Regions from separate parts of the Colwellia sp. MB3u-4 genome, predicted to be linked through region 2. Evidence: predicted binding sites of a transcription regulator. Region 2 holds the regulator's gene; each other region holds the start of a gene.

What was found. The regulator sigma-54, encoded in region 2, starts transcription at its own class of promoters, with help from an activator protein. The targets are predictions, from matches to a motif close to GTTGGCACGNNNNTNGNNT.
Region 1: the regulator sigma-54 is predicted to act here: its motif matches at 1,639-1,657, upstream of flgF (flagellar basal-body rod protein FlgF).
Region 3: the regulator sigma-54 is predicted to act here: its motif matches at 1,915-1,933, upstream of H4J61_RS03610 (formate/nitrite transporter family protein).

Annotation. Positions count from the first base shown of each region.
Region 1 covers NZ_JACGVE010000031.1:186-7,059, forward strand. The annotation lists gene flgE (flagellar hook protein FlgE) at 1-1,387, shown strand, start outside; gene flgF (flagellar basal-body rod protein FlgF) at 1,697-2,440, shown strand; gene flgG (flagellar basal-body rod protein FlgG) at 2,463-3,251, shown strand; gene flgH (flagellar basal body L-ring protein FlgH) at 3,316-3,975, shown strand; gene H4J61_RS00240 (flagellar basal body P-ring protein FlgI) at 4,041-5,096, shown strand; gene flgJ (flagellar assembly peptidoglycan hydrolase FlgJ) at 5,113-6,105, shown strand; gene flgK (flagellar hook-associated protein FlgK) at 6,165-6,874, shown strand, end outside.
Region 2 covers NZ_JACGVE010000068.1:21,803-28,676, reverse strand. The annotation lists gene H4J61_RS03860 (calcium/sodium antiporter) at 1-72, shown strand, start outside; gene H4J61_RS03855 (KpsF/GutQ family sugar-phosphate isomerase) at 89-1,054, shown strand; gene kdsC (3-deoxy-manno-octulosonate-8-phosphatase KdsC) at 1,057-1,602, shown strand; gene lptC (LPS export ABC transporter periplasmic protein LptC) at 1,599-2,165, shown strand; gene lptA (lipopolysaccharide transport periplasmic protein LptA) at 2,131-2,676, shown strand; gene lptB (LPS export ABC transporter ATP-binding protein) at 2,677-3,408, shown strand; gene H4J61_RS03830 (RNA polymerase factor sigma-54) at 3,460-4,965, shown strand; gene hpf (ribosome hibernation promoting factor) at 5,002-5,289, shown strand; gene ptsN (PTS IIA-like nitrogen regulatory protein PtsN) at 5,319-5,777, shown strand; gene rapZ (RNase adapter RapZ) at 5,784-6,638, shown strand; gene H4J61_RS03810 (HPr family phosphocarrier protein) at 6,644-6,874, shown strand, end outside.
Region 3 covers NZ_JACGVE010000067.1:28,010-34,883, reverse strand. The annotation lists gene H4J61_RS03620 (sigma-54-dependent Fis family transcriptional regulator) at 1-1,030, opposite strand, end outside; gene cynS (cyanase) at 1,368-1,808, shown strand; gene H4J61_RS03610 (formate/nitrite transporter family protein) at 1,987-2,799, shown strand; gene H4J61_RS03605 (bifunctional protein-serine/threonine kinase/phosphatase) at 3,129-4,832, shown strand; gene H4J61_RS03600 (ice-binding family protein) at 5,051-5,815, opposite strand; gene H4J61_RS03595 (xanthine dehydrogenase family protein molybdopterin-binding subunit) at 6,624-6,874, opposite strand, start outside.

The DNA of each region.
Region 1 (6,874 bases), on a different contig from region 2:
CGGATTAAACGCAGCTCAGAAAGATTTGGATATAACATCCAACAACATTGCCAATGTAAACACCACTGGCTTTAAAGAATCACGAGCAGAGTTTGTTGACGTTTATGCGTCTTCACTTTTATCAGCCGGTAAAACTAAAGTCGGTGACGGTGTTTTGACGGCTGATGTGGCGCAACAATTTTCACAAGGTAGTATTAAGTTTACCAACAACTCCTTAGACTTGGCAATTACCGGTAACGGATTTTTTGCTACCGTACCAGAAATTGGTAGTTTAGAAACTTCATATACCCGATCGGGTCAGTTTAAATTGAACCAAGACAATTTTATTGTTAATTCTCAAGGTGGGCACTTATTGGGCTTTCCTGTTAATGGCGATGGTTCATCGACCTCAGTAAATTTAAGTACCGCCGAGCCTATTCGTATTCCAACCGCCTCAGGTGCACCACAGAGAACCTCAGAAGTTGATGTGCGAATGAATTTACCCGCAGGTGAAGCCTATATTAAAGATGCGCCAGGAAACTTTGACTCCACGGATCCATCAACATTTAATCATTCAACATCAGCAACGGTATTTGACTCATTCGGTGACAGTCATATTATGACTTATTACTTTGTCAAAGATAATCCAACGACCAACCCTAATCAGTGGATGATGTTTACCGCTGTTGATGACGAGATGGTTGATTTAGAGGCTGATCCTGGGCAGAGTAACCCCATTGCGGGGGCAGCGTCTGGACCGCTATCTGATCGCATATTACCTACACCGCCTTATGATGGGGTAGAGACCGGAGTTGTTGGTGCCAGATTAAGCTTTAATTCAGTAGGCGATTTTACTGGCATAGTGCCAAGCTTAGATGACGGCGGATTAACGACGCGCGCTCTTGGCGGCAACATCTTATCGAACGGTGCAGATCCTACTCAGACCATCAGTGTTAACTTTAATTTAGATCCCTCAGGTCCGAATCCAGATGAACCCACACAGTTTGCTTCCAACTTTCAAGTCACCTCTTTACAACAAGATGGACTAGCAGTTGGTCGATTAACCGGTATTGATATCGGCGGTGATGGTTTGGTCAGGGCGATATACAGTAATGGTACTTCCGAGCCTTTATCACGTATTGCGATGGCAAATTTTGCCAATGATCAGGGCTTAGAACAGGTTGGCAGCACTGGTTGGAAAGAAAGCATCGCCTCTGGAGAAGCGCTAGCGGGTGAAGCGGGTGCGGGTACCTTTGGTTCGATAAGTTCTTCAGCATTAGAGCAATCTAATGTTAATTTAACCTCTGAGTTAATTGACTTGATCTCGGCGCAACGAAATTTCCAAGCTAACTCTAGAGCACTCGAAGTTGGTAATCAGTTAAACCAAACCATTTTACAGATTCGTTAATCTCAATAGTGGTTAATAGCAATAGACAATAATTGCTCATAGCTACCAGATTAATTTATAGCACTCAGCGCTAGTTATTGAGTCAATGAAGTTAAAAAGCCAGATAATCATCCATTGATATCTGGCTTTTTTATACTCAGGACGAGCAGACCGTAAAGGAATAGTGGTCAGTACAAAAGCTTTTAGTAAAAAAGTCATCAGATCATAAGTTTAACACCATTCGTATTCCACCTTATTAAGCCTTCTTAATTTTTGGCACTTTATTTGCAACAGTTTCAATATTATTAATATTATTGAGTGAAGTTCATTATGGATAAGATGTTGTATATCGCCATGAGTGGTGCAAAGCAAAACATGCAAGCCTTATCAGTCAATGCTAACAACCTCGCTAACGCCAAAACTACGGGCTTTAAAGCGGATCTAGCCAATGCTAGATCCATGCAAGCCTTTGGTGAAGGCATGCCTTCTCGGGTATTTTCAATGACCGAACGAGCAGGCCAAAACTTTGACACTGGTGCCTTATTGACCACAGGACGTGATCTTGATATTGCCATTAAAGGCCAAGGTTGGTTAACGGTACAAACCGAAGATGGTAATGAAGCCTATACCCGCAATGGTCAGTTGAAGTTAAACGACAACGGGGCACTTGAAACCTCAAGAGGTGACATAGTGATTGGCGACCGTGGGCCAATTTTTTTACCTTTACCTGTGAGTAATATCAATATCACGTCTGACGGCACCATTATGGTTCAGCCTGAAGGAGCGCCAAGCTCTGCTCAAGAAGAAGTCGGCAGAATTAAATTTGTTAACCCAGACAATCGCTTCCTAGAAAAAGGCAGTGATGGCTTATTTCGTCGTCAAGACGGCAACAATGAACCGGCCGATGTCACGGTAAAAGTGGCGAGTGGGGCATTAGAGTCGAGTAACGTAAACCCTATTAGTGAAATGACCGATATGATCGCGCTGCAGCGTCAATTTGAAATGCAGTTAAAAATGATGAAAACCGCAGAAGAAGTTGATGCAAGTGCAGCTTCGTTATTAAAAGCGTTCTAAATAAAATTTTTCGAGGTGATATATGAACCCAGCATTATGGATCAGTAAAACAGGCTTAGACGCCCAAACCAAAGAGATTGCGGTTATTTCCAACAATCTAGCCAACGCCAGTACCATTGGTTTTAAAAAGAGTCGCGCGGTATTTGAAGACTTACTTTATCAAAATATTAACCAGCCTGGTGGGCGTTCAGCACAAGACACTGAAATGCCGTCAGGGTTAATGTTAGGTGCGGGTACCAAAGTGGTAGCCACACAAAAAATTCACACCCAAGGTGACATGCTTAATACCGACAATGCTTTAGATTTGATGATCCAAGGTGAAGGTATGTTTGAAATTTTAATGCCTGACGGCTCTTCTGCTTATTCACGTAATGGTCAATTTACCATGAACGATGAAGGCAGCATAGTGACCCCAGGCGCAGGTTATTTAATGCAGCCGCAAATAACCGTACCAGAAGATGCCTTGAGTATTATTGTTTCGCAAGACGGTGAAGTTTCTGTCACCTTGCAAGGCCAAGCTGAACCCGCTGTAGTTGGACAAATTAATACCGTTAACTTTGTCAACCCAACTGGATTACAGCCCATCGGACAGAACTTATACATAGAAACTGCAGTAAGTGGTGCGCCACAAGAGGGTGTACCAGGTTTGGCGGGTTACGGCATGATAGTGCAAGGTGCGTTAGAAACCTCAAATGTTAATACCACCGAAGAGCTGGTTAACCTGATTGAAAGCCAACGAGTTTATGAAATGAACTCGAAAGTCATTTCGGCGGTTGACGAAATGCTTAGCTACATTAATCAGCAACTATAACGTTGAGGAAGGTATCATGAAAAGCACCCGAACTTCGTTATTAAGCACAGTATTTACCGTCAGTATGGTCGCGCTATTATTCACGGGTTGTGCTAGCACTAAACAAGAAAAAACATTGCCTAATGATCCTGATTTTGCACCCATTTTACCCGAAGTGGAGGATAAACCTTTAGTGCCAACGGGTTCTCTTTTTAATGTTAACTATGTTAATAACATCTATTCAGACTCTAAAGCGCATCGGGTTGGCGATATTATTTCCGTGATTTTAAGTGAAAGTACCCAAGCGCAAAAAAGTGCCAAAACAGAGTTTAAAAAAGCCAATAGTGCCACGCTCAATCCTATTACCGGTTTTGGTGGTGCAGCGGTAAATTTCAACAACAAAGCCATACAATTTGGTTACGACCAAAGCTCAGATTTTAAAGGTGATTCAAAAGCCAATCAGGGCAACAGTTTAGCTGGCAATATTTCGGTGCATGTCTTGAGAGTTTTACCCAACGGTAACTTGATGATCCGTGGTGAAAAATGGATGTCATTAAATAATGGTGATGAATATATTCGCTTAACGGGTATTGTTCGTTCGCAAGACATCAGTTCAGATAACACAGTTACCTCGAGTAAAGTAGCGAACGCCCGTATTGAATATGCTGGCACCGGCACATTCGCTGACGTGCAAGAGCAAGGCTGGTTGTCGAAGTTTTTCAATAGTTCATGGTGGCCTCTTTAGTAGGATCATAGCAGTAGGATAAGAGAATGAAAAAATATTTAGTTAGCTTTACTTGTTTAACCTGGATGCTTTTATTACCAGCAGCCAATGCCCAACGTATTAAAGACTTGGCTGATGTTGCTGGTGTGCGCAGCAACCAATTAATTGGTTATGGTTTGGTGGTGGGTTTGCCAGGTACGGGTGAGCAAAGTCCTTTTACCGAGCAAAGTTTTAAAACCATGTTAAGCAATTTTGGCATTAAAATGCCGGCGAATTTAAAACCAAAAATTAAAAATGTCGCTGCTGTGGCGGTCCATGCTGAATTACCTGCATTTGCCAAACCAGGGCAAACCATTGACGTTACCGTGTCGTCTATGGGTAGCGCACAAAGTTTACGTGGCGGTACCTTAATACAAACTATTTTAATGGGACTAGACGGTAATGCTTATGCGGTTGCCCAAGGTAGCTTGATTGTGAGTGGTTTAGGCGCTGAAGGCTTAGACGGCTCAAAAGTGATTGCTAATACCCCCACCGTGGGTCGTATCGCCAATGGTGCTATGGTTGAGCGCGAAGTATTATCGCCCTTTGCTTCAGGTGACCATATTACTTTTAATCTTCATAACGCTGACTTTACCACCGCAAAGCGCCTTTCTGACACCATTAATAACTTAATTTCTGGCTCAGCACGCGCCATTGACGCTGCGTCGGTACAAGTTACTGCGCCCAGAGATGCTGCGGATCGGGTGAGTTTTTTGTCAGTATTAGAAAACTTAGAGTTTGAACCCGGCTCGCCAGCGGCAAAAATTATTGTTAACTCACGCACAGGTACTATCGTTATTGGCGCTGATGTTCGCCTATTACCAGCGGCAATTACCCATGGTGGCATTACCGTCACTATTAATGAAGTGGCTGCTGTTGCACAGCCTAATGCCTTTGCTGAGGGGGTAACGGTAGTGACTAATCAATCGATTATTGACGTTAAAAAAGATGACTCACGGATGTTTGTTTTTGACCCCGGCGTTACGCTAGACGCACTTGTACGTGCTATCAACCAAGTAGGCGCTGGCCCTGGTGATGTTATGGCGATATTAGAAGCCCTAGACCAAGCCGGTGCATTACGTGGAGATTTGATCATTATTTAATGAACAAATAAAGCTTATGACAACACGTATTGCAGACGCACAAAACTTTTTAGACGTTAACGGCTTAAACTCGATTCGCCAAGACGCGAAATCGGGTGATAAAGCCGGTAAAAAAGACGCATTAGAACAGGCTGCTAAACAGTTTGAAGCTATTTTTATGCAAATGCTGATGAAAAGCATGCGTAAAGCGCAAGAAGTGTTGGAGTCTGATAGCCCATTTAATTCAGAATCGACCAAATTTTATCGTGACATGCATGATCAACAAATGTCACTAGAGTTGTCCAATAATGGTGCCTTAGGTCTTTCTGAACTTATTGTTCGCCAGCTCGGTGGCGACAGTGAAAACTTTACCCCACATAATATTTTACGCAGCGATGGTAATCTCGATAGTCGTGGCAGTTTGCGTATTAGCGAGCCGGCATTGCTCAGCAATATAGGCACAGTCAATGACTCGTCAGCGCATCAGGATCCTAGTAAAGATCGTCAAACAAATGGCTCTATTGCTGCCCAAGCGGCCAGCATGATGCAAAGCCCAACCTTCGAACAGCCAAAAGATTTTGTTAGCGCCTTAACCGCTGATGCTAAACGTGTACAAGATAAAATCAACGTACCCTTTGAGGTCGTTATTGCTCAAGCTGCGCTAGAAACCGGTTGGGGTCAAAAAATAATCAAAACCAATTCAGGTGAAAGTTCGAATAACTTATTTAATATTAAAGCCGATAGCCGCTGGGCTGGCGAGAAAACACACAAAGAAACCTTAGAGTTTGAAAATGGCGCTATGGTGAAAAAGCGTGAACCGTTTAGGGTTTACGAATCTATTGGCCAAAGTGTTGATGACTACTTAAATTTATTGACCAAAAGCGAACGCTATCAGGGGGCATTAGAAAATTCTGCCAATGTGGAGCAATTTTTGCATAACCTACAAAGTGCTGGTTATGCCACCGATCCTGATTACGCTAAAAAAATCATAGGAACACTTCGGACAGTAACCAGTTTATTAGATAAATAATAAATAAGTTTACCGCTAATTTCACTGTTGAAATTAACGTTACTGTAGGAGTTTAGGTCATGTCGATTAATCTGTATCAATCTGGTGTTAGTGGTTTACTGTCCGCGCAGCAGCAGTTGGGCACTACAGGTCATAACATTGCTAACGTTAATACTGAAGGTTATACCCGCCAACGAGCTGAACAAGCCGCAGTGGCAGGAAATGCTAACAACGGTAATTTTATTGGCGCCGGTACTTATGTTCAAGACATTACTCGGCTCTACGATCAATTCTCTTATAAAGAACAATTACTCAATAAAAGTAACTTGGGTAATGCGGACTCAATTAGTACCGACCTGAACCAATTAAATCAAATAATGTCATTTTCAAACGAAGCTATTGGCGGCTCTATTGATCGGTTTTATCAAGCGGCTAATGGTATTGCTGACAACCCAAGTGACATGGGTTTACGTAATATCGCGCTCAGCCAAGCCGAGGTATTAGCCAAAGATTTTAACAGCTTAAATGATAATTTAGACCAGCTTGAAAAGTCGACTAACGGCGAAATCGAGCAAATGGCGAATAAAATATCACAAATATCTCTTAATTTGGCCAAAATTAATGAACAAATATTAGATAGTAAAAACCTAGATCAAACCGGCCAACCCAATGATTTATTAGACAAGCGCGACCAATTGGTGAGCCAACTGGGCGAATATACCTCGGTTAATACCATTGAAGACTCTAACGGGGTAATGACCGTTATGATCGGAAATGGCGCAACGCTTGT
Region 2 (6,874 bases):
GCGAAAGGGTTACTATTATTAGCCGTATTTATTGGTTATCAAGTGCTACTTTTTAGTCAAATCAACAGGTAACAAGTGGTTTATAGCAATGAAAAACTTTAAACAATTAGCCCTAAATGTCATTAACATTGAGCAGCAAGCTATTGCACAATTGTCGCAATTTATTGACGACGACTTTGCTCAAGCTTGTGAGTTAATGTTTAATTGTCGGGGCCGCGTCATCGTGATCGGTATGGGCAAGTCGGGCCATATTGGTGGCAAAATTGCCGCAACTTTAGCCAGTACCGGCACACCCGCATTTTTTATTCACCCGGGGGAAGCAAGCCATGGCGATCTAGGTATGGTGACTGTTGATGACGTGGTACTGACCATTTCTAATTCGGGTGAAACTGGCGAAGTCTTGGCCATTATTCCGGTTCTAAAGCGTATCGGCACAAAACTCATCGCCATGACGGGTAATCCTGACTCTACGCTGGCTAAACTTGCCGATAGCCATGTTTGTGTAAAAGTAGCACAAGAGGCTTGCCCATTAGGCTTGGCACCCACCTCTAGCACCACAGCAGCCTTAGTTATGGGCGATGCCCTAGCGGTGGCTTTATTGAATGCGCGCGGCTTTACTGCCGATGATTTTGCCTTATCTCACCCCGGTGGCAGCTTAGGTAAAAGGCTATTATTACGCTTGGCCGATATCATGCACAAAGACGAACGTCTGCCAACAGTAAGCCAAGCAGCTAAAATAAAAGATGCCTTAGTTGAAATGTCACTAAAAGGCTTGGGTATGACCGCTGTTGTTGACGCAAACAATAGCTTAATAGGCCTGTTTACTGATGGTGATTTACGCCGTATTTTAGATGAAGAAATTAATATTCACCAAGACAGCATTACCAGCGTAATGACAAAAAACCCTTTAGTGGCTAAGCAAGATATGCTGGCGGCTGAAGCATTAAAGATCATGGAAGACAAAAAAATTAATGGCTTAATTATTGTTAACGATAATAACCAACCCATTGGCGCGATGAACATGCATGACTTATTAAAATCTGGAGTGCTCTAAAGTTGAACAGTTTATACGGAAAAGTAGCGCAAAGTGTTTGGCAAAAAGCGCAAAAAATCAAACTCTTTGTTTGTGATATAGACGGCGTTTTTTCAGATGGTCGTATTTACTTAGGTAATAATGGTGAAGAATTAAAAGCCTTTCATACTAAAGATGGTTATGGCGTTAAAGCCTTAGGTGCAAGCGGCGTTGATGTAGCGGTGATCACGGGCAGAACCTCAACTATTGTGCAAACCCGGATGAGTGCATTAAATGTTAAGCACATAGTACAAGGTGAAGAAAATAAGCTACCGGCTTTAAAAGCTATGCTCGCCGCATTAAAGTTAGCGCCTGAACAAGTGGCTTACATCGGCGATGATATGCCAGATTTTGACTGCCTTAATTATGTTGGTTTTAGTATTGCGGTTAATGACGCACACCCCGCCATTTTAAAATCTTGTGACTACATCACCTATACCCGAGGTGGTTTCGGCGCCGTGCGCGAGACTTGCGATCTTATTATGCAAAGCCAAAACACCTTAGCTGATGCCACGGGTTCAAGCGTATGAATCGCATATACCTTGTTAGTATAAGCTTATTTTTATTGGCCTTAACCACCTATGGCTTACTTGAATGGTATGGCGCGAAGGAAGAAACCAGCAACATTCTCGATACCGCGAATAACCCTGAATTTATTGCTGAAAACCTTAACAGTGATGTTTATAAAACCACTGGGGCATTATCTTATAATGTAGAAGCAAAACGCATGGAACATTATGCTGAATTAGGGGTCACACACTTTGAATATCCACGCTATACCTTATACCCAAGGAACAACAAACCTACTTGGCAAATCACCGCCAATGAAGGCACCTTGTATAATAACAATCGCGTAAAATTAGCAAATCGCGTACGTTTAATCGCCACTGATAAAGAAAGTTTGATACAGGAAGTGCATGGTAAAAATTTAGAAATGGACTTAAAAACTAATATTATCAGCTCAGAGCAAACTATCTTAATATTAGGTAAAGGATTTACTATGTATGGCTCAGGATTAATTGTAGACTTAAACACAACACAGATGACATTGACCGAACATGTACAAACTATTTATAAAAAAATTAAAAAATAACTTATATTGTCTCACGGCGTTAGCATTATTAGTGCCTGTCGCAAGTGCAGAAAAATTTAACGTAGAACAAGAGATTAAAATATCTTCTTCACGCCAAGCTGCCGATCTCAAAAATAAAATATTCAGTTATATTGATAATGTCATTATTTCTCAAGGCACACTAACCATACATGCCGAGTTAGTACAGGTTATCACCCAAGAAAACAGTGACAGCAAAATTTATATTGCCAAAGGCTCTCCAGCGACCTTTGAACAAACGCTTCAAGATGGTAGCCCAATCAATTTGCAAGCCAATGAAATCCGTTATGAGCCGAGTATGAATACCGTCGTTATTTCAGGCAATGCTCTCCTTAGCCAAGAAGGCAGTAAAGTGAGCGGCAGTAAAATCACCTACAATTTTGCCACAGAATATGTCAATGCCGAAAGCCTAGAAAATGCTAAAGTTGAAACCGTATTACAGCCAAAGAACAAAACTGAATTGCCTATAAAATCAAAGGATAAGCAAGAGTAAATGTCAACTTCTACATTATCAGCAACCGGCCTTGCCAAGTCCTATAAAGGCAGAAAAGTGGTTAAAAACGTCAGTATGCACGTTTCCGCTGGACAAATTGTTGGCTTATTAGGGCCAAATGGCGCAGGTAAAACTACCTCTTTTTATATGATTGTTGGCTTGGTAAAGAACGACAGTGGCTCAATTGTCTTAAATGATGAAGATATAACCTTACTGCCGATGCACGAGCGCGCGAGAAAAGGTATCGGTTATTTACCACAAGAAGCCTCTATTTTTCGTAAGTTATCGGTACATGACAACATCATGGCCATTTTACAAACACGTAAATCACTTAGTGATGTTGACCGACAAGAAAAACTTGAACATTTATTAGAAGAGTTCAACATAGGCCATATAAAAGATAACTTAGGCATGAGTTTATCTGGCGGTGAGCGCCGACGAGTTGAAATAGCCCGGGCATTAGCTGCAGATCCTAAATTTATATTACTGGATGAACCCTTTGCCGGTGTTGACCCGATTTCAGTAGGTGATATAAAAAAAATTATCCTACACTTAAAAGATCGTGGCATAGGTATATTGATCACAGATCACAATGTGCGAGAAACACTTGATGTTTGTGAGCATGCCTACATCGTTAGTCATGGCGAACTTATCGCTGAAGGTAATTCAAAGCAAATTCTTGCAAATCAACATGTAAGAGATGTATACCTTGGTGAACAATTCACGCTATAGTGAATAAAACCAATTGAATTAATGAATTTGAATAGGGAAAAGAAAACGTAAATGCGTCCTACTCTGCAACTCCGTATCGGACAACAGTTAACGATGACCCCGCAATTGCAGCAGGCGATCAAACTGTTGCAATTATCAACTTTGGATCTTCAACTAGAGATTCAAGAAGCACTTGAAAGTAATCCTTTGCTTGAAGTTGACGAAACGCACGATAACAATTCAGAAAGTACCCCTGACCATTTAGAAGCAGGATATTCGGTAACGGTAGGCGAAAACTCAGCAGCATCCTCTGATGGCAGCGAAGACTCCACTCCCTCGATAGACGAAATTAGCTCCTCTGAAGGTTTAGCAAAAACAGACATCCCCGAAGAACTCAACAGCGATAGCACATGGGATGATAACTTCAGTGCTGGTGTTAGTAGTGGCGGTGTTGGTCATGCCTCAGAAGATTATACTTATCAAGGTGAAACGAAAGACTCATTACAAGACCATCTAATTTGGCAAATGGAACTAACGCCCTTTACTGACACTGATAGAACCATTGCCATTGCCATTATTGAAGCCATAGATGAAGCAGGTTATTTAACCGTTTCAGCCGAAGAGATCTTAGAGAGTGTCGGTATTGATGGTGTAGAACTTGATGAAATTGAAGTGGTGTTAAAGCGTATTAACGTATTTGACCCCATTGGTGTTGCTGCCCGTTCAATTCCAGAGTGCTTGCGTATTCAGCTCAATCAATTTGCTAAAGATACCCCTTGGTTAGCGGAAAGCAAAATCGCTGTCAGCGAGTATATTGACTTGCTCGGTAATCGCGATTATCGTCAATTGATGCGTAAATTACGCTTGAAAGAAGAGCAATTACGCGAAGTTATTCGCCTAATACAAAGCTTAGATCCCCGTCCAGGTGATAGCGTCATCAAAAGTGAAGAACAATATGTTATCCCAGACGTGTCTGTTGAAAAGAAAAACGGCCGCTGGACAGTAGAGCTCAATCCTGACACTGCCCCTAAACTATCGGTTAATCAGCAATACGCCGCTATGTCTCGTTCAATGAAGTCATCTACTGATAATCAATTTATTCGCTCTAACTTGCAAGAAGCAAAATGGTTTATTAAAAGCTTAGAAAGCCGTAACGAAACACTTTTAAAGGTTTCAAATTGTATTGTGCAACGCCAACAAGGCTTTTTTGAACACGGACCTGAGTCAATGCGCCCTATGGTATTGAACGATATTGCCGAAGCCGTAGATATGCATGAATCAACCATTTCTCGTGTGACCACGCAAAAATATATGCACACACCTAGAGGGATTTTTGAGCTTAAGTACTTTTTTTCTAGCCACGTAAGTACTGAAAACGGCGGCGAATGTTCATCAACGGCTATTCGTGAATTAATTAAAAAGCTAGTGGCTGCCGAAGTACCTGCAAAACCACTCAGCGACAGTAAAATGGCAGATATTTTAGCAGAACAAGGTATACAAGTGGCAAGGCGTACCATTGCCAAATATCGAGAGTCACTTTCTATACCGCCATCAAATCAACGTAAAAGCCTATTGTAGGCAGTTTTATTCAGCCAATAAAGAGGATTGAAATATATGCAAATTAATCTTACTGGACACCATGTCGATGTTACCGATTCATTACGTGATTATGTCAATGGCAAGTTTGAAAAACTAGAGCGTCACTTTGATCATATCAATAATGTACATGTAGTATTAACGGTAGAAAAACAGAATCAGATTGCCGAATCAACGGTGCACTTAAGTGGCACTGAAGTTCATGCTAAGGCACAACATAGTGACATGTATGCATCGATTGATGCATTAATTGACAAGCTAGATCGCCAAATCTTGAAATATAAAGGCAAAATCAACAAACATTAGCGCCATTTCGCTATAGGTCTTAGAAGTTTATGAAGTTGCAAGACATCTTAACCCCGGACTGCACTATTTGTGCAGCACCGGGTGCCAGTAAAAAACGTATATTAGAATATTTAAGTCGCTTGGCCGCCGATAAACTCGACAGCCATGATACTTTTCAGCTTTTAGAAAGTTTAGTTAAGCGTGAAAGATTGGGCTCAACGGGCATAGGTAATGGCATTGCTATACCTCATGGCCGTTTAGAAAATGCTACGCCTACGAAACCTATTGCCGTGGTTATTACCACAGAACAAGCGATTAATTTTGACGCTGTTGATCATCGTCCCGTTGATATTTTTATCGCCTTATTTGTTCCTGAAGAAGAATGCCAGAGCCACTTGAGTACGCTGCAAAGTATCGCAAAAATTTTTCGTAACAAGCAATTTTGCAAGCAAGTGCGTAAATGCCAAAGTAATCAAGAACTGTTTCAGTTAATACAACAAGCGAGTTAAACACGGATGAAATTAATTATTGTAAGTGGCCGTTCAGGCTCAGGGAAAAGTGTTGCACTGCGTGTTTTAGAGGATTTAGGTTATTATTGTGTTGATAATATCCCTGTCAACTTGTTACCCGCACTTACCCATACGGTGATTAATGATTATGAAAATGTTGCCGTAAGTCTCGATGTTCGTAACCTGCCAGCCGATCCTAACGACGTACCCGAAATTATTGAATACCTGCCCAATGCAGTAGAATTGAGCATACTGTATTTAGATGCTGATGATAGTGACCTTATTCGCCGGTTCAGTGAAACGCGACGTTTACATCCGTTGATCAAGCAAAATATTGCGCTAGACCAAGCCATTGCCTTGGAGAAAAAATTACTTGAGCCCATTTCCAGTCGGGCAGACTTATACATCAATACCAGTCAACTAACACCACACCAACTCGCTGACTTAGTTAGAGAGCGAATTCTGGGTAAAACGTCTGGTTCAATGGTGGTTGTGTTTGAATCATTTGGTTTTAAACATGGTGTACCACAAGATGCTGATTATGTTTTTGATGCACGCTTTTTACCTAACCCATTTTGGGATAAAGAGCTAAAAGGCTACACAGGTTTAGACAAACCGGTACAAGACTTTCTTGCTAGCCAGCCCATTGTGACTAAATTTGTTTGGCAAATTAACAGTTTTATGATGACCTGGTTACCCCACTTAGAACGTAATAATCGCAGTTATATCACCATTGCTATTGGTTGTACGGGTGGCAAGCATCGTTCGGTTTATATTGCCGAATTACTGGCAAATAATATGCGTAAAGAGCGTAAAGATGTGCAGTCTCGCCACCGTGATTTAACCGTTGAAGGCACATAGCTAAGATGAGCAAGCCGACGAGCCGTAATGTACTTATCATCAATAAACTTGGGCTACATGCCCGAGCGGCTTCTAAGCTTGCCCAATTAAGCCAAAAATTTACCGCTAAAGTCATTATTGAATTAGACGAAAACCGAGCAGACGCGAATAGTATTATGGGCCTAATGCTGCTGGCAGGCGCCCAAGGTAAAACCGTCAAGGTTATTGCCTCTGGCAAAGATGCTGAACAAGCCTTA
Region 3 (6,874 bases), on a different contig from region 2:
TAGCAATTAACTCTTTACCTGTACCTGATTCGCCAGTAATGATGACATTCGCATTAGTAGCTGCCACTAATTCTATTTGATTAACCATATGCTGCACCTGCATACTCTGACCAATGATCTGGTGATGATTAAAATCTGCATTTAATTCTTCAAGCAAATACGCATTATCCATTTCAAGGCGCTCTTTTAGTGTATCTACCTCTTTTAAAGCGTTTAACAATTTAGCTTGAATAGACTTTCTTTGTGTTATGTCTCGAAAAATAACTACGGCGCCGATTAATAAACCATTTTCAGTTACTGGGGTACTTTTATATTCTACCGCCACTGGCATACCACTTTTTGACCAGAACACTTCGTCATCAACACTGTGTACTTCTCCATCTTTAAAAGCAGCATAAATCGGGCATTTGTAAGCGTGGTAATGCTCGCCATTGGCATGCGAGTGATGAATCACGTCATGAATACTTTTCCCGACAAGTTCTGCTTTTCCCCAGCCTAATATTTGCTCGGCCGCTGCATTTACAAAGGTGGTATTCCCGTCAACATCTACGCCATATATGCCATCACCTACCGCACTGAGTAACAATTGATTTTGTCGCTCAATTTCTTCAAATACACTTTCGTTAGCATTCCAATGGACAATACCCGCTTTATATTTAGCTTGCGCTGTTGCTTGGTAGTAACGGGCATAAGTCACTTTGGCACTTTGGCAAGAGAACAAAAGCTTATTGTCTAAAGCGCTAGCCGTAATATCTAAATATATTTTTTCATTATTGATGGTGAGAAACAGATCGTTTGTCCACGCTTCGCCCTGCGCTAATATTTGTTGAGTAAAATGAATTAACTTATCTAAACAGCCAGTAAAAAGCTGCGTTACGCTAACCTTTGTTAACGTATTATTTTCTAACTCAACGTCGCTTTCGATAGCAAATAATACTGCAGCTTTGTGGTTTAACTGCAAAATTTTATTATTAAAAGGATCAATATATAACAGTGCGTTAGGTGCATTTAAAAATAAGTTCGCTTGCATAAAAAATTCCTGATGACTTATCAACTAACCCCACCATTCAATTTCTAAGCCAAGCAACGAAATTTCGTGCAAAACAGCACGAAATGTCGTTTATCACGAAAAATCGTGGCCTTGTACAGACCAGTAAAATAATTAATATCAATAAAAATCAGAAGCTTAATTAAATGCGAGCTATTGGCATAGTTTTCGCAATTGTTAATGTCAGTAGATAACAAGGTTAGTCGTTTGATGGTTAAATCAACGCGTAATTTAAAATGCTTGCACTGTGTTGAAAATAACGCACCAAGATTAAACAGCTAACTTAATCAAATAATATTTTTAATCTTAAGGAAGTCACATGAATAAGCTCGATGTAACTGAAGCAATATTTGCAATCAAAAATGAAAAAGAACTTAGTTGGCAGAATATTGCAGACGCTGTGGGTATGTCTATCGTTTGGACAACCTCCGCCTGTTTAGGCATGAACAGTTGGCCTGAAGTTGAAGCTGATAAAATAATTGAATTTTTAGCCTTACCTAAAGAAACAAAGCAAGCCCTAATGGCCTACCCAACCAAAGAGTGGGATAAGTCAGTACCACAAGACCCATTAATTTATCGTATCTACGAAGTGGTAGGCGTCTATGGCGGTACCCTTAAAGAGGTTATTCAAGAAAAGTTTGGTGACGGCATCATGAGTGCTATCGACTTCTCTATGGAAGTAGAAAAAGAAGAAAATCCAAAAGGAGATAGAGTCATTTTAACCTTGAATGGTAAATTTTTACCCTATAAATCATGGTGATCTTATTTGGTGCGACAGGCTAATTAAAGTTGTGCAACGCTGGCAAATAAAGCCAAACAAACCAAGTAAAAAACAATATATTCAATAAGAATTAACATGTTACATGACTGGCATTCAACTTGCTTTGTTAGGTAAACAGTAAAATGAATTAACCTTACTATTAAATAGAGATATAACAATGGCTTATATAGAACCCAGTGAATTTGTAACCAAGATGGTGGACGCAGGTGAACAGAAAGTTTACATGTCTACCAAAGATACTCTTATACGTGCTTTTATGGCCGGCGCTATTTTAGGCCTAGCTGCGATATTTGCGATTACGGTGGCAACTAAAACAGGTAGCCCTATTTTAGGCGCCTGTCTTTTCCCTGTTGGTTTTATCATGCTTTATTTGATGAAGTTTGATCTACTCACTGGTGTATTTACACTGGTACCATTAGCCTTATTAGACAAGCGTCCTGGTGTTACCTTTGGCGGTGTAATGCGTAACTGGGGCTTGGTCTTTCTAGGTAACTTTGGCGGAGCAATGACCACAGCCTTTTTAATGTCCTTTATTTTAACCTATGGTTATTCGGCTGACGGCGGTGCTATTGCAGCTAAAGTAGCAAGTATTGGTGAAGCAAGAACCGTAGGTTACCAAGAACATGGCTTAAGTGGCTGGATCACTATATTCTTCCGTGGCATGTTATGTAATTGGATGGTATCAATGGGTGTGGTTGGTGCGATGATCTCGACTTCTGCTGGTGCTAAAATGGCCGCCATGTGGATGCCCGTAATGTTGTTCTTCTTTATGGGTTTTGAACATTCAATTGTTAACATGTTCTTATTCCCATTCTCAATGATCATGGGGGGTGACTTTACTGTTTATGATTATTTGGTATGGAACGAAATTCCAACGGTACTAGGTAACCTTGCCGGTGGCTTATTATTAGTAGGTTTACCATTATACTTTACACATGTTAAAACATCGCCAAGCAGAAAACTTGCTTAACTCACGCTTTATCAATGGCTTATTCAAAGCATAAGCTTGTATGAGTCAATTAATAAATAACTAATACCCATTTGATTAAATAAGTGAACTACTTTTTAATGGGGAAAAATGGCTAAATACAAGCCATAAAATTTAGTCTGTAGTTATGCTACTTATAAATTTTATAACGCCGTAGTTTTTCATTGTAACCATTAAAAATGAGCAGGTAATTAATCAACTTGGAATAATATCAATGCAGATAAAAGACTTCGTAATTTAGGTTACTAAGTCTTTTTATTGCTTCAAACTTTACCGATTTAAGCTAATTTTAATACCATTGGAAACAAGTAATGAGTCAAGCATTAACTGTGAGTATTGGCGGCGCGACCAATAAAGGTCGAAAAAAAATCAATCAAGACTTTCTCGGCAACATCATTCCTAAAGAACCCATGCTTAGCAGCAAAGGGATTGTACTTGCCATGGCTGATGGTATTAGCTCAAGTAACGTCAGCCAAATTGCCAGTGAAACAGCAATATCGAGTTTTTTAGAGGATTACTACTGTACGTCTGATTCATGGTCTGTTAAAAATTCTGCACAAAAAGTCATTAAATCGATTAATTCATGGCTTTATTCACAAACACGTAATAGCCCTTATCGCTTTGATAAAGACAAAGGCTACGTCTGCACCTTCAGTGCGCTGATATTAAAGTCAAATACGGCACACCTTTTTCATTCAGGTGATACGCGAATTTATCGTTTATCAGGTCAACAATTAGAGCAATTAACCGAAGATCACCGCCGAGTTGTTTCCGCCGATGTTAGCTATTTAACTCGCGCTTTAGGGATTAACCAAACATTTGACATTGATTATCAAAGCCAGCTACTTGAGCAAGGCGATATCTATATTATTGCCACTGATGGCGTTTATGAGTTTTTAAATAATGCTCAAATCGCCAATAGCATTAACAATGCCCAGAGCTTAGAAAATGCTGCTGATACCATTATTGCACAAGCACTTGCCTTAGGAAGTGATGACAACCTCAGTGTTCAAATTGTCCGTATTGATAACGTGCCCAGCTATCAACTTGATGAAGTGCATCAACTCACCTTATTGCCATTACCGCCAAGACTTTCACCAAGAATGCAGTTTGATGGTTATGAAATTATCCGCGAAATATATATTAGTAGCCGAAGCCATGTTTTTTTAGCACGCGACAACGACACACAGCAAACCTTAGTGATAAAAACGCCATCCACTGAATTAAGAACCGACAAGCAATACCTTGAGCGTTTTATGCTAGAAGAATGGATAGCTAAACGCATTAACAATCCACATGTTGTTAAAGCGATTCTTCCGAAAAGAAAACGTCATTATTTATATTTAGTGACAGAATTTATTGATGGCATTTCGTTAAATCAATGGATGATAGACCATCCAAAACCAAGCTTAGAACAAGTTAGAAACATTATTGAGCAAACCGCAAAAGGCTTACAGGCTTTTCACCGCCAAGACATGATACATCAAGACTTACGCCCAGCTAATATCATGATCGACAATACTAAGACGGTAAAAATAATAGACTTTGGCTCAACCTTTATTGCCGGTGTTACCGATGCTAACACCGAAGAAATTATGCGCGGTACCATTCGTTATTCAGCCCCTGAATATTTTTTAGGACAATTAGGCACACAGGCATCTGACCTTTATTCGTTGGGCGTGATCACTTATCAAATGTTATCAGGTAAATTTCCATATGGTCGTGAAATAGCACAAGCGAACAGCGTATCAGCGCAACGTAAGCTCAACTATAAATCGATGATCAATGATAATACTGAATTACCCCTTTGGATTGACGATACACTTGAACGCGCTTTAAAAATTGATCCCTTAAAACGCTACTCTGTGTTATCGGAGTTTGTTCATGACTTGCGACAGCCGAATAAACTATTTTTAACAAAAACTAAACCGCCGCTAATACAGCGTGATCCTGTCATGTTTTGGCAATGGGTTAGTCTTATTCTATTACTGCTGTTGATTGTACAGGCACTTTAAAAAATATTTTCCAGTGTGTGAATTTATACGTTCATGACTTAGCTTGAAATTAACAAAATTGTCGCTATTATTTATTGCAATAAATGAGTTTTTGCAATAAATAAATTTTGACCGTTTTGAACAATGACATAAAAAAGAGGGTTAGAGAGTTTACTCTCTAACCCTCTTTATCATTAGCGTGTCGATACTTTACACTAGTCAGCAGACCTTGATTTTAATTATGGCCTTACAGGAAATTCAACCGGTGCTGTAACGGTATTTTTTTGCAATGTCACCGCGGTTCCAGAGAAGAGTCTGCCTTTGACTTCGGTGTGTGTATTCAAAGAAATCAATGTTTTACTCAGAACAATACCTTTAAAAAAGGCATCTGTTCCAAGGGCAGTTTGACCTGCAACTTGCCAAAAAATGTTCTTGGCTAATGCACCACCGGCTAAAGTAACCCTAGTGCTATTCGCCTGATTCAAATTACCTGATACCTGCATTATCCAAACATCATTCGACGTGCCCTTAAAGGTAACATCTGTGCTGATATTGACGTTCGTAGACCATTTATAAACGCCAGGTACTAGCGTTAAACCGCCAATTTCTCCTGCGCCAAGTTCTGTGCTATCTGCTGGGCGTCTTGCAGCGTCATTATAGGCAGTTTCCATATCACCCACGGCAACACCGAGGTCGTATGCTGAATTTATCGCACAAAGTGGGCCATTGGCGTCAACCGTGAAAATGGTGCCTGTTACTTCAGGGCAGCTAATTAGCAGCGCTGCACCGGTAATTGGACTAGTACCTACATCGCCTGTAATAGCGGAAGTTTTCACATCGGTAATGCCAGATTTACTTAAAATAGTGAAAGTACCTGCAGCGCCAAGTTCAACGGCATAAGCACTAGCCGCTCCACTTCCTTTAGCCATAGCATTTCCAGCAAATAAACTAGCGATAATGAGTGGTAATAGTGATTTTTTCGCATTACTTATTAATATCTTCAAAAATATTTCTCCATATGGAACTGTTAACTTCAAGTAACAAAGTTGTTACTAATAAGATTCCATTTTGGCTATTTAAACATAAAAACGAAAGCATATGTTGCTAGTAGCAAGATAACTTATAATAACAACTGATATATTTTAATGAATTTTTCATTAAATCCCTAGGGTGAATTAACCATTGAAAAACACCTTCAGGCACTGTTATCGCTATTTATCTCACTTACCGCTTGATGGACGTCGCCAGAAAATAATAACAATAAAAAGAACATTGAAGTCCCGATTTTAGCTTAAAAAATTTAATAAACGCAACCATAAAGCTACCGACAATCAGTATTTATCCACCACTAGGTTAAACAATATTGGTACTCAATCCACAAGCACCTAGGGTAAAAGTTTTCCTATTATGACTTCATACAGTTTAACGGCCATAGTGTTGAACACAGGGAAGGTTTAGTAGCAGGTCAACACTTACCCTTAAGCTAGACTTTTGCCAGCAATGCCTTGATTATTTCAAGATGAACAACCTTTGAGCGATTGTCAGTTAGGGGGGGTTCTCTGCTCAACAACGGCTAATCCACAGCCTACATTGTATATGCTGAGTTTAGCTGTTTAGCTGTTTAGCTGTTTAGCTAAGTATTGCATGCAGCATAAAAATATTGAGTCTAGAATGTGCAGGCACATTTAGCATGGGAGCTGAAAATAAAAAGCCCTTAGTCGCGATGAAGACAACTAAGGGCTTTAATAAACGAGTTAGTTATAGCCTTTATATACTCACTATAACTCACTTAAAAGTGACAACCTTTATTGCTTAAGCATTTTTGATTGCTGCGGCGGTAATAGGTAAATCTCGCACTCTAACACCCGTTATTTGAAAAATAGCATTGGCTATCGCGGGTGCTATCGATACTACGCCAGGTTCGCCCAAGCCGACAGGAAACTCATCGCTTTCAACAAATTCAATATCGAGCTCAGGTACGTCACTCATACGTAATGGTGAGTAGGTGTTTAAGTTGAGATTACTCACCTGACCATTTTCTATCGGGCTTTGTTCGTGTAAAG